3 regions of the Citrobacter sp. ANG330 genome follow, and region 2 is predicted to be linked to each of the others. Evidence: predicted binding sites of a transcription regulator. Region 2 holds the regulator's gene; each other region holds the start of a gene.
The links. Region 2 encodes PurR, which represses purine synthesis genes. Its sites were predicted from a motif close to CANGCAAACGTTTGCNTG; they were not measured.
Positions count from the first base shown of each region.

Region 1: the regulator PurR is predicted to act here: its motif matches at 2,025-2,042, upstream of glyA (serine hydroxymethyltransferase).
Region 3: the regulator PurR is predicted to act here: its motif matches at 1,794-1,811, upstream of pyrD (quinone-dependent dihydroorotate dehydrogenase).

Region 1 covers NZ_JASJUI010000001.1:1,106,465-1,110,677, reverse strand. Annotated here, with positions in the region: gene glrR (two-component system response regulator GlrR) at 1-144, shown strand, start outside; gene glnB (nitrogen regulatory protein P-II) at 205-543, shown strand; partial or broken gene QNN88_RS05475 (hypothetical protein) at 434-658, opposite strand; gene hmpA (NO-inducible flavohemoprotein) at 642-1,832, opposite strand; gene glyA (serine hydroxymethyltransferase) at 2,160-3,413, shown strand; gene QNN88_RS05460 (DoxX family protein) at 3,464-3,886, opposite strand; gene QNN88_RS05455 (ROK family transcriptional regulator) at 3,952-4,213, opposite strand, start outside.
Region 2 covers NZ_JASJUI010000002.1:69,636-73,848, forward strand. Annotated here, with positions in the region: gene sodB (superoxide dismutase [Fe]) at 1-163, shown strand, start outside; gene QNN88_RS06020 (MFS transporter) at 210-1,436, opposite strand; gene QNN88_RS06025 (YnhF family membrane protein) at 1,546-1,635, opposite strand; gene purR (HTH-type transcriptional repressor PurR) at 1,930-2,955, shown strand; gene punR (DNA-binding transcriptional activator PunR) at 2,952-3,884, opposite strand; gene punC (purine nucleoside transporter PunC) at 3,997-4,213, shown strand, end outside.
Region 3 covers NZ_JASJUI010000002.1:498,595-502,807, reverse strand. Annotated here, with positions in the region: gene ssuD (FMNH2-dependent alkanesulfonate monooxygenase) at 1-113, opposite strand, end outside; gene QNN88_RS08155 (sulfonate ABC transporter substrate-binding protein) at 110-1,084, opposite strand; gene ssuE (NADPH-dependent FMN reductase) at 1,077-1,652, opposite strand; gene pyrD (quinone-dependent dihydroorotate dehydrogenase) at 1,896-2,906, shown strand; gene zapC (cell division protein ZapC) at 3,086-3,628, shown strand; gene QNN88_RS08135 (YcbX family protein) at 3,625-4,213, opposite strand, start outside.

The DNA.
Region 1 (4,213 bases), on a different contig from region 2:
TTCGAGCTGAACTATCTGCGTAAGCTGCTGCAAATCACCCGGGGCAATGTGACCCATGCGGCAAGAATGGCGGGCCGTAACCGGACAGAATTTTATAAGCTGCTTTCCCGCCATGAGCTGGATGCAAACGATTTCAAAGAATAACTCAGCGTAATATGTTACGTTTATTCGATTAAAAGACAGGCGACCTTTTCAAGGACTAGCATGAAAAAGATTGATGCGATTATTAAACCTTTCAAACTCGATGATGTGCGTGAAGCGCTGGCCGAAGTCGGTATCACCGGGATGACAGTCACTGAAGTAAAAGGCTTTGGCCGCCAGAAAGGGCATACCGAGTTGTATCGTGGCGCGGAATATATGGTGGATTTTCTGCCGAAAGTGAAAATTGAAATCGTCGTGCCGGACGACATCGTCGAGACCTGTGTGGATACCATTATCCGCACGGCGCAGACGGGCAAAATTGGCGATGGTAAGATTTTCGTCTTTGATGTGGCGCGTGTGGTACGTATTCGTACCGGCGAAGAAGACGACGCGGCAATTTAAGCCGCGCCGTGCGCTTGCCGGATGGCGGCGTGAACGCTTTATCCGGCCTACAGCATCCCGTAGGCCTGATAAGCGCAGCGCCATCAGGCATGACGTCATTACAAGACCTTATGCGGGCCGAAGCATTCGTAATGGATGTTTTCGTTTTTCACGCCCAGCTCAACAAGCTGCTTCGCAGCAAACTGCATAAAGCCCACCGGACCGCACAGATAAAACTGCATTGACGAGGTGTCAATGGCGGCTTTCATCGCGCTCAGATCCATCAGACCTTCACTGTCAAAGGCGCCGTTGGCGCGATCAGCTTCGCCAGGGGCACGATACCAGGTGTGCGCAGTAAAGTTCGGCAGCGTTTTGCCCAGTTCGCTCACCTCATCAGCAAACGCATGCACATCACCGTTTTCCGCCGCGTGGAACCAGTTGACCTGCGCGGTGTGGCTCGCTTTCGCCAGCGTATCCAGCATTGCCAGCATCGGCGTTTGACCGACGCCAGCAGAGATCAGGGAAACCGGCGTATCTGGAGTAACCGCCATAAAGAAATCGCCCGCTGGCGCGGCTAAATGCACCACATCGCCGATGTTCGCATGGTTATGCAGCCAGTTTGACACCTGACCGCCTTCTTCACGCTTAACGGCAATGCGATAACCTTTGCCATCCGGTTTGCGGGTCAGGGAATACTGTCGAATCTCCTGATGTGGAAAACCTTCCGGCTTCAGCCAGACGCCCAGGTATTGTCCTGGCTGGTACTCGGCTACCTGCCCGCCGTCAACCGGTTCAAATTCGAAGCTGGTGATCAACGCGCTGCGTGGTGTTTTCGCCACGATACGGAACGGACGCGTGCCTTCCCAGCCGCCGGTTTTACGGGCGTTTTCGCTGTAGATTTGCGCTTCACGGTTGATGAACACGTTAGCCAGTACGCCATAAGCTTTACCCCATGCGTCCAGCACTTCCTGACCCGGGCTGAACATTTCGTCCAGCGTTGCCAGCAGGTGCGTCCCGACAATGTTGTACTGCTCTGGTTGGATCTGGAAGCTGGTGTGTTTCTGCGCGATTTTTTCGACGGCAGGCAGCAGGGCAGGCAGATTCTCGAGATTACTGGCATAGGCGGCAATAGCATTAAACAGGGCTTCACGCTGATCGCCATTACGCTGGTTGCTCATGTTAAAAATTTCTTTGAGTTCAGGGTTATGAGCAAACATGCGATCGTAAAAATGGGCCGTCAGTTTAGGACCGGTTTCTACCAGCAGGGGAATGGTGGCTTTTACAGTGGCGATGGTTTGGGCGTCAAGCATACAGTCTTCCTTTTTATGAATCTTTAATGATGTATATCAAATGCATCTTATAAAAAATACCCCTGCACTGTAAATGGTTCTTTGTAACTTTACGTTTTAAACGTAACAACGTGAAAAATCTGCATCACAAACCTGAAAAGAAATCCGTTGAAATTTGTAAGGTCTTCATTCACCAAAGCCTTGCGCAGTATGAAGGTAATCGTTTGCGTAAAATCCTTTGTCAAGACCTGTTATCACAGAATGATTCAGTTATACTGTTGCCCGTTGTCCAACAGGACCGCCTTTTAAGGCCAAAAATTCTATCGTTAGCTGAGTCAGGAGATGCGGATGTTAAAGCGTGAAATGAACATTGCCGATTATGATGCCGAACTGTGGCAGGCTATGGAGCAAGAAAAAGTACGTCAGGAAGAGCACATCGAACTGATCGCCTCCGAAAACTACACTAGCCCACGCGTCATGCAGGCTCAGGGCTCTCAGCTGACGAACAAATACGCTGAAGGTTATCCGGGCAAGCGCTACTACGGCGGTTGCGAATATGTGGATATCGTAGAGCAACTGGCAATTGACCGCGCGAAAGAACTGTTTGGCGCCGACTACGCTAACGTACAGCCGCACTCTGGTTCTCAGGCTAACTTCGCTGTCTACACTGCGCTGCTGCAGCCGGGCGATACCGTTCTGGGTATGAACCTGGCGCAAGGCGGCCACCTGACTCACGGCTCTCCGGTTAACTTCTCTGGCAAACTGTACAACATCGTACCTTACGGTATTGATGAGTCCGGTAAAATTGACTATGAAGAGATGGCGCAGCTGGCTCAAACGCACAAACCGAAGATGATCATCGGCGGCTTCTCTGCTTACTCCGGTATCGTTGACTGGGCCAAAATGCGTGAAATCGCCGACAGCATCGGCGCTTACCTGTTCGTCGATATGGCACACGTTGCGGGCCTGATTGCCGCTGGCGTTTATCCGAACCCGGTTCCACATGCTCATGTGGTCACCACCACCACCCACAAAACCCTGGCGGGTCCGCGCGGCGGCCTGATCCTGGCGAAAGGTGGTGACGAAGAGCTGTACAAAAAACTGAACTCTGCTGTCTTCCCAAGCGCGCAGGGCGGCCCGCTGATGCACGTGATCGCCGGTAAAGCCGTTGCGCTGAAAGAAGCGATGGAGCCAGAGTTCAAAGTCTACCAGCAGCAGGTTGCGAAAAACGCCAAAGCGATGGTGGAAGTGTTCCTGAACCGTGGCTACAAAGTGGTGTCTGGCGGTACGGAAAACCACCTGTTCCTGCTGGATCTGGTCGATAAAAACCTGACCGGTAAAGAAGCTGACGCTGCCCTGGGCCGCGCCAACATTACCGTAAACAAAAACAGCGTGCCGAACGATCCGAAGAGCCCGTTTGTGACCTCCGGTATCCGTATCGGTTCTCCGGCTATCACCCGTCGCGGCTTTAAAGAAGCGGAAGCGAAAGAGCTGGCAGGCTGGATGTGTGATGTGCTGGACAACATCAATGATGAAGCGGTCATCGAGCGCATCAAAGGTAAAGTTCTGGATATCTGCGCACGCTTCCCGGTTTACGCATAACCGGTATTGCAGAAAACAAAAGGCCGCGCGACGCGGCCTTTTTTCTTTTTTTAGCGCCGGTCAAGGGAAATGGCGCCCGGCCCCGTCAGCGCCAGCAGCAGGAATCCTCCCGCAATGCTGACATTCTTATAGAAGTTAATCATATTCGGCCCCACCGCATCCCCGGTCATATTCCAGAAGTGATGACCAATCACCGCCGTGCCCAACGTATAGAAGACGAAAACAATGGCCAGCGGGCGCGTGAAAAACCCCAGAACAATCAGGATCGCTGCCGGAACCTCCATCACGACAGCAATAATGGCTGCCAGCATTGGCGCAGGTGTACCGAGAGAAGTCATGTATTGCACGGTCCCATCAAATCCCGTCAGCTTCGGAAAGCCAAAAATAATAAACAGAATCGCCAGCGCAATACGGGCAAGCAATAAAAACAGATGGCGTGATTCACCGAAATCAAAATAGCGTAACGTGTTCATAGCAGGCTCATTAACATGAGTAACGTACTTTAAAATTAATACACAACGGCCCGCCTCGCCATTGGCTAAATGTCGTTCAGTTGCGACTCGACGTACAGATAACCAATCCCCATAAGCTGCTGAGCGCGGGTCAGGGTGCCAAGGCCAATCTGCGTCGCTTTCGCTCGCGGATTATCACCGTGATCGAAAGGATTAAATCCCGTCTGTTGCCGTAGCGTATTGAGCCAGGGTTCACCGAAGGCGCAACTGCGTCCGTACAGCCAGATTTGATTGATATTCAGGATGTTGAGAAAGTTATACAGGCTTAAGCCAATAGCGCTGGCGGCA
Region 2 (4,213 bases):
CAACGCCGGTACACCGCTGACCACCGACGCCACGCCGCTGATGACCGTCGACGTGTGGGAACATGCGTATTACATTGACTACCGTAATGCGCGTCCTGGTTACCTGGAGCACTTCTGGGCGCTGGTAAACTGGGAGTTTGTCGCGAAGAACTTCGCCGCGTAAGAGAGATAACGCAGAAGGGGCACCCTTCTGCGTTTTTGCCCTGCCATTAACCTGCGACACACACCTGTTCAGGCTGTTTTCTCGCCGAGATGAACACCAACAACAGCGCCATACCTGCCACAATCGCGCCCATGACAGGAACAAAACTGTAGCCTAACCCACCAGAAATGACGGCCCCGCCCGCAGCGGCACCCAAAGCATTACCGAGGTTAAAAGCGCCGATATTCACGGAAGATGACAAACCCGGTGCTTCGTGAGCCACACGCATAACGCGCATTTGCAGCGGAGGAACCACCGCGAAGGTCGCTGCCCCCCAGACCACCATACTTATCGCCGCGCCCAGTTCATTCTGCGCCAACAGGGGAATAGCCAGCATAATCACCATCAGCAGCAGCAAGAAGCCCTTTAGCGTACCGTTAACCGAGCGATCGGCCAGTTTGCCACCCAAATAGTTACCTATGGAGAAGCCCACGCCGATCAGAACCAGCATTCCGGTCACAAAGGCCGGCGTGGCATGAGTGATGCTTTGCAGGACTGGCGATATATAGGTGTACAGCGTAAACATGGCCCCCGCCCCCAGTACCGTGGTAAGCAGAGCAGAAAGCACCTGGGGACGCATCAGTACCGCCAGCTCTTTTTTCACCTCCGGACGTGCCCCAGCCCCACCTTTCGGCAACGAGAAAAAGAGACTCAGCATCGAAATGACGCCCAAACCGGCCGTTGCCATAAACGACATCCGCCAGCCGATGGTCTCACCCAGCCAGGTTGCCGCCGGAACGCCGCCAATATTGGCGATGGTCAGCCCCATAAACATGGTCGCCACCGCGCTGGCCTGCTTGTGCTTCGGCACCACGCTGGCTGCCACAACGGAGCCCAGGCCAAAGAACGCGCCGTGGTTAAGGCTGGTCAAAATGCGTGACAGCATCAGTGTTGTGTAGTCCGGGGAAATGGCCGACAGCACGTTGCCAAGCGTAAAGATAGCCATCAGAAAAATCAGCGCATTGCGACGTCCGCGATGTGACAACAGCAGCGTCATTAGCGGTGCCCCGACCATCACACCGACAGCGTAGGCGCTGATTAGCATACCTGCTGCGGGAATAGACACATCGACGCCACGCGCGATGACGGGTAGCAGACCCATTGGCGAAAACTCGGTCGTACCGATGCCGAACGCGCCGATAGCCAGCGACAGTAAAGGATAATTAATTTTCATGCAGTGATGACTCCGGCTCTTCGCGTCGAGGCGCGATGCGTAACTAAGAGTCAAAAGCATGACATCAATCACAAAAAAAGAGAAGTTAACAAAAATACAAAAGACTTTTGCAGATTCAATAACAATATGGCGGGAGTGACGAGGGAGCAGAGACTCCCCCGACGGGAAATCAATGCAGTGCCGCTGTCAGACCGCCAGCAACGATTAAAGCCAGAACGATAAACGTAGTTACTAATGAAAATTTAAGATCGGTGCTCATCAACTTTTCTCCTTTTTATTCCCACACAAAAAGTGATATAGCGCATTTTTGCACACTTGCGTGCGAAAATCTCCCACGATTTAGCGTGATATGTGCTTTTAATACTTCCCCTTTTCGTTAAGATCAGCCAAAATTCGACGCTTACTTGATTAGCGTACCGGCCATTGACCCCTTCCTGATGCTCTGTTGCGTTTTCCCGGCATGCTGCAACCCTGACGTTGCGCACAGGATGAGTAAAGGCAAACGTTTACTTAGCATATTTGACTGTTCAGGTTGGGTCTGGAGTGAGATTTAATGGCAACAATTAAAGATGTAGCGAAGCGCGCAAACGTTTCCACTACAACCGTATCACACGTAATTAACAAAACGCGTTTCGTCGCTGAAGAAACACGCAATGCAGTGTGGGCGGCAATCAAAGAATTGCACTATTCCCCCAGCGCGGTAGCCCGTAGTCTGAAGGTGAATCATACCAAGTCTATCGGGTTGCTGGCGACCAGCAGCGAAGCCCCCTACTTTGCTGAAATTATTGAAGCAGTTGAAAAAAACTGCTTTCAGAAAGGCTATACCCTGATCCTCGGTAATGTCTGGAACAACCTGGAAAAGCAACGTGCCTATCTGTCCATGATGGCGCAAAAACGCGTGGATGGCCTGCTGGTGATGTGTTCCGAATATCCCGCCCCTCTGCTCTCGATGCTGGAAGAGTATCGTCATATCCCGATGGTTGTGATGGACTGGGGCGAGGCCAAAGCCGATTTCACTGATACCGTGATTGATAACGCCTTTGAGGGCGGTTATATGGCTGGCCGTTACCTTATTGAACGCGGACATCGCGAAATTGGCGTGATCCCGGGACTGATGGAGCGCAACACCGGCGCAGGCCGTCTGGCCGGTTTTATGAAAGCGATGGAAGAAGCGCTGATTAAAGTGCCTGAAAACTGGATTGTGCAAGGCGACTTCGAACCAGAATCCGGCTACCGTGCGATGCAGCAAATTCTGTCACAGGCGCATCGCCCGACAGCGGTTTTCTGCGGTGGCGATGTCATGGCAATGGGTGCCCTTTGCGCCGCTGATGAAATGGGTCTGCGCGTCCCTCAGGACGTGTCGCTGATAGGCTATGACAACGTGCGCAACGCCCGCTTCTTTACGCCAGCTCTGACCACCATCCACCAGCCGAAAGATTCACTGGGTGAGACGGCCTTTAACATGTTGCTTGACCGCATCGTCAATAAACGTGAAGAGTCACAATCCATTGAAGTTCACCCGCGTCTGGTTGAGCGCCGCTCTGTTGCCGATGGCCCCTTCCGCGATTACCGTCGTTAAGCCTCTTCTGCGGGAGCCTCGTCAGGCTCCCGCAACCATTCTTTGTTCAGCGTTTCGCTATCTCCCAGATAATCCAGCAGCCAGATTAGCGCAGGTGACATATCGTTCTGCTGCCAGGTCAGGCAACAGGCCGAATCCGGGAAGGGGTTTTCCAGATTCAGCGCCACCCACTGTCCTTTATTAAAATATGGCCTGGCAAAATGTGTCGGCACCATGCCGATACAAAGTCCGGCGCTGATGCAGGTTGCGGAGGATGCCCAATCCGGGACCACCACCCGCTTCTGGTTGTCCAGCAGCCAGGTCACCCGTTTCGGCAGAGTGCGGGAAGTATCTTCCAGCACCAGTGACGGCCAGTTGCGCAACGTATCATCGCTTAAGGGTCCACTCATGGCGGCCAGTGGATGTGTGCTGGCAACAACACAACACCAGCTCAGTTTACCCATATCGCGGAAGGTATATCGTCCGCCGACCGGGATCGCCTGGGTCGCACCGATAGCGAGTTCAACCCTGCCATCTGACAGCGCGTCCCAGACGCCATTGAACACTTCCTGAAAGACCAGCAGCTCTACGTCATCAAAGTGGCGATAGAAATCGACGATCAATTGCCGCGTGCGTTCCGGGCGCACGATGTTATCCACCGCGATGGGGAGTTGCCCCCGCCAGCCATTGGCGATTTGCTGACACTGCTGGCGCGTGATCTGCATTTTTTTGATGACAGAACGCCCTTCTTTCAAAAACCAGGCGCCTGCCGGGGTTAACACGACATCACGATGACGGCGTTCAAAAAGCGGGACGGCCAGCCACTCTTCCATCTGGCGAACCGTATAACTGACCGCCGAGGGTACCCGGTGCAACTCCTGGGCCGCGGAACTGAAACTCCCGTTGCGCGCCACGGCATCGACCACTTCCAGCGCATATTCTGACCACATAATCTGCCTACAAAATTTTTGAATGCAATAAACAAATATTAGCGTTTCACAAGCCGAAATTCACTCCCTACACTCTGCGCCAGTGTGATTAATCAAAAATTAGAGAACAACTATGCAACCTGGAAAAGGGTTTTTAGTCTGGCTGGCAGGACTCAGCGTGCTGGGTTTTCTGGCGACCGACATGTATTTGCCCGCTTTTGCCACCATTCAATCTGACCTGCAAACACCGGCATCTGCCGTCAGCGCCAGCCTGAGTCTGTTTTTAGCGGGTTTTGCCATCGCACAACTGCTGTGGGGCCCGCTCTCAGATCGCTACGGACGTAAACCGA
Region 3 (4,213 bases), 430 kb from region 2:
GCCTGCGCAATCTGCTGTAAATAGCCGTGATCCACCGGACGAGAGCCTTCCTCCGTTCCCAGATAGTGACCGTCACCGTGGGTCGGTAAAAACCAGAACATATTCAGGCTCATAATGATTTTCCTTCCTGTTGAGTGGGGTGCCAGATGCGCTGGCGGATGTCGATTTTTTTCGGTACCAGGCGGTTGTCGTAAAACAGATCTGCGGTTTGTTGTTGCAACGCGGCCACAGAGTCGCTGACCGGTGAAATAGTGGTGGGCGGGCGATGATCCAGATAGGAGGCAATGACCGGCTCCGGCAATCCCATTGTTTTCGCCAGCAGAGCAATGCTTTCCTGGCGCTGACTAAGGGTCAACGCATCCGCCTGACTGAAGGTGTTGAGCACGCCCTGAATGAAAGCGCCATTTTTCTCGGCATAAGGACGTGCAGCGAGATAGAACGATCCTGTTTGTTTCAGATCGCTGCCATCTTTCAGTACGCGCACACCGCCCTGTAATAATGCAGCGGAATAGTAGGGATCCCAGATTGCCCATGCATCGACGTTACCCTGCTGGAACGCTGCACGGGCATCGGCAGGGGTAAGATACGTTGGCTGGATATCGGTAAATTTCAGCCCGGCCTGTTGTAAGGCACGCAGCAGCAGGTTGTGCGAACTGGATCCTTTTTGGAACGCCACTTTATGGCCTTTTAGTTCCGCTACCGTTTTGATGGGACTGTTTTCCGGCACCAGAATCACTTCGGCTTTCGGTTTCGCCGGTTCGACGCCGACGTACACTAAATCTGCGCCGGCAGCCTGGGCGAAAATGGGCGGAATATCGCCGGTGCTACCCAGATCAATACTGCCGACGTTCAGGGCTTCCAGCATTTGCGGTCCGGCGGGAAATTCAATCCAGGATATTTTGGTTCCGGGATAACGCGTTTCCAGCAGCTGGTGGCTTTTCGCCAGAACCATACTGATGCTGCCTTTCTGATAGCCTATCCGCAGGGCATCAGGTGAGGGCTCCGCCGCCTGTGTTAGTCCGGAAAAGGCCAGCACTCCGGCGAATGCCAGCCATGCCGTATGGGCTTTGAAAAGATTACGCATGGGCTGCACCTCGCACCGTATCAAAAGCGGGAACCTTAACGTCGCGGCGATGCAGGGCGTGCCAGAACGTTTCCAGCGCTTTATCAAGACGCAGCTGTAAATTGGGCGTGAAATGCGGTTTATGCTGATAGTCGATCACCTGGGAGTCATCGGCAAAGACGCCGTGTAAAATCTCCTGGGCCTTCAGGGCACTGAGCACCGGTTTCAGCGCGTAATCGACGGCAAGCAGATGTGCAACGGTGCCGCCTGTCGCCAGCGGCAGAACTACTTTGCCTTCCAGCGCTCGCTCTGGCAGCAGATCGAGCAGCGTTTTTAGCGCGCCGGAATAGGCCGCTTTATAGACCGGCGTAGCAACGATCAGGCCGTCCGCCTCTTTCAGTTGCTCAACCAGTGTTTTCAATGCCGGGCTGTCGAAACGGGCATACAGCAGATCTTCAGGCTCGAAGTTGTGCAGATTCCAGTGGTAAATCTCGACATCCTGACCGTTCAATTTTTCCCGGGCATATTCCAGCAACGCACTGGATCGAGAGGGAAAGCGTGGGCTTCCCGCCAGAGTGATGACGCGCATAAATGCATTCTCCTCTTATAACCAATTGTTCGCTTTTATTTAACATTGATAACAATTTTTGCAGTCTGACAGAGGGGGATCGGGAATCGAAATGATTTATGCGCAATAGAAAATCTGAAAATTGCATAAAAAGAACATTGCAGGGAAAACGTTTGCTTTTTATTGCCGCAGGTCAATTCCCTTTTTGTGCGACATCGCTCATAATACGCCCCCGGTTTGCACACCGGGAATCCAGGAGAGTTCATGTACTACCCCTTCGTTCGTAAAGCCCTTTTCCAGCTCGATCCTGAGCGCGCTCATGAATTAACATTTCAGCAATTACGTCGTGTGACGGGAACGCCGCTTGAAGCGTTGATCCGCCAGAAAGTCCCGGCAAAACCGGTGACCTGTATGGGATTAACCTTTAAAAATCCGCTTGGTCTGGCTGCCGGTCTGGACAAGGACGGGGAGTGTATTGATGCCCTGGGGGCGATGGGATTTGGCTCGATCGAGATCGGCACCGTGACCCCGCGTCCGCAGCCCGGCAACGATAAGCCAAGACTGTTCCGCCTGGTCGATGCTGAAGGTTTGATCAATCGCATGGGCTTTAATAACCACGGTGTTGATAACCTGGTGGAGAACGTTAAAAAGGCGCATTATGACGGCGTACTCGGGATTAATATCGGCAAAAATAAAGATACACCGGTCGAACAGGGTAAAGATGACTATCTGATTTGTATGGAAAAAATCTATGCCTATGCCGGTTATATTGCCATTAATATCTCCTCGCCAAATACGCCGGGATTACGTTCACTGCAATATGGCGACGCGCTGGATGATTTGCTTACAGCGATTAAAAATAAACAAAACGATCTGCAAAAGATCCACCAGAAATATGTTCCGATCGCGGTAAAGATCGCGCCGGATCTTTCTGAGGAAGAACTGATCCAGGTTGCCGATAGTTTAGTACGCCATAATATTGATGGTGTTATTGCCACCAATACAACCCTCGATCGTTCTCTGGTTCAGGGAATGAAAAATTGCGATCAAATGGGTGGATTAAGTGGTCGTCCGCTGCAATTAAAAAGTACAGAAATTATCCGCCGTCTGTCTCAGGAATTAAAAGGTCAGTTGCCTGTTATTGGCGTCGGCGGTATCGACTCAGTGATTGCCGCGCGCGAGAAGATGGCTGCCGGGGCGTCTCTGGTTCAGATTTATTCTGGCTTTATTTTTAAAGGTCCGCCGCTGATTAAAGAAATCGTTACCCATATTTGATTTTTTCTCTCTCTTTATCAGAATATCAGACAGCCAGGGGTTTATTTCCTCCCCTGGTTGTTTTATATTCTTTCACTGTTGCTTATTTAAACATTTTAGGCTTTGCTTATTAAGGTAATAAACGAGGCGGCAAAAAAGGACAATTTTGCAACAGGGTGATGGAGAGCGGAGAGAACATAATGCGAATTAAACCTGACGATAACTGGCGCTGGTATTATGACGAAGAGCATGACCGAATGATGCTCGATTTAGCCAATGGCATGTTATTTCGTTCGCGTTTTGCCCGCAAAATGCTCACTCCGGATGCATTCGCACCGTCTGGTTTTTGCGTTGATGATGCCGCGCTCTATTTTTCGTTTGAAGAAAAGTGCCGCGACCTTGAACTCTCTAAAGAACAGAAAGCAGAACTGGTGCTTAATGCACTGGTGGCCATTCGCTACCTGAAACCACAGATGCCGAAAAGCTGGCACTTTGTGGCGCATGGCGAAAACTGGTCTCCCGGAACCGGAGATGCAGCCTGCGTCTGGCTGAGCGATACGCATGAGCAAATCAATCTGTTAGTGGTGGAGCCTGGCGAAAATGCGGCGCTCTGTCTGCTGGCGCAACCGGGCGTGATCGTGGCCGGGCGGACGATGCAGCTTGGCGATGCCATTAAAATCATGAATGACCGACTGAAGCCGCAGTTTCGTCCCCACAGCTTCAGCCTGGAACAGGCGGTTTAAGGCGCCAGCTTCAACGCGGTTTTAGGCACACAGCTACAGCTGAGAATAGTACCGTCATCACCCCGTGCGGATTTCTTCAGCGGATCCACATCGCCATCGAGCAGCTTGATTCGACAGCACCCGCAAATTCCCGCCCGACATGAGTAAGGGATCCGAATCCCCTGATTTTCCAGTTGTTCCAGCAGTACCTGCTGATTGTTTCCCTGAAATGTTTGCCCTTGCCAGTCGATGGTGACCGTCGCATCCGGTTGCTGCACGGCTTCAACCGTCTCCCCGGTGTCGGTAGCGCCATAAATACGAGCCGGACCGGTCGATAAAACCTCCACTTCATCGCCCACGCGAATGACGCCGCTGTTACGGGCAATCAGGTTCTGACCAAAATCGACATCGCCATTGTCAAGCGCGGTCCGGAAGGTTTGCAGCGTTGCCAGCGGTTCACCGGAAGGGTGCTTTTGCCCTTTTTCCGGGCTGACAGTGGTAAAAATACAGCGACTGCACGGTTTCGCCACATCAAAAATGACCTCGCCAATACGGATCACTTTCCAGCTATCTTCTTCCCATGCGGTCGCGCCGGAAACCACGATA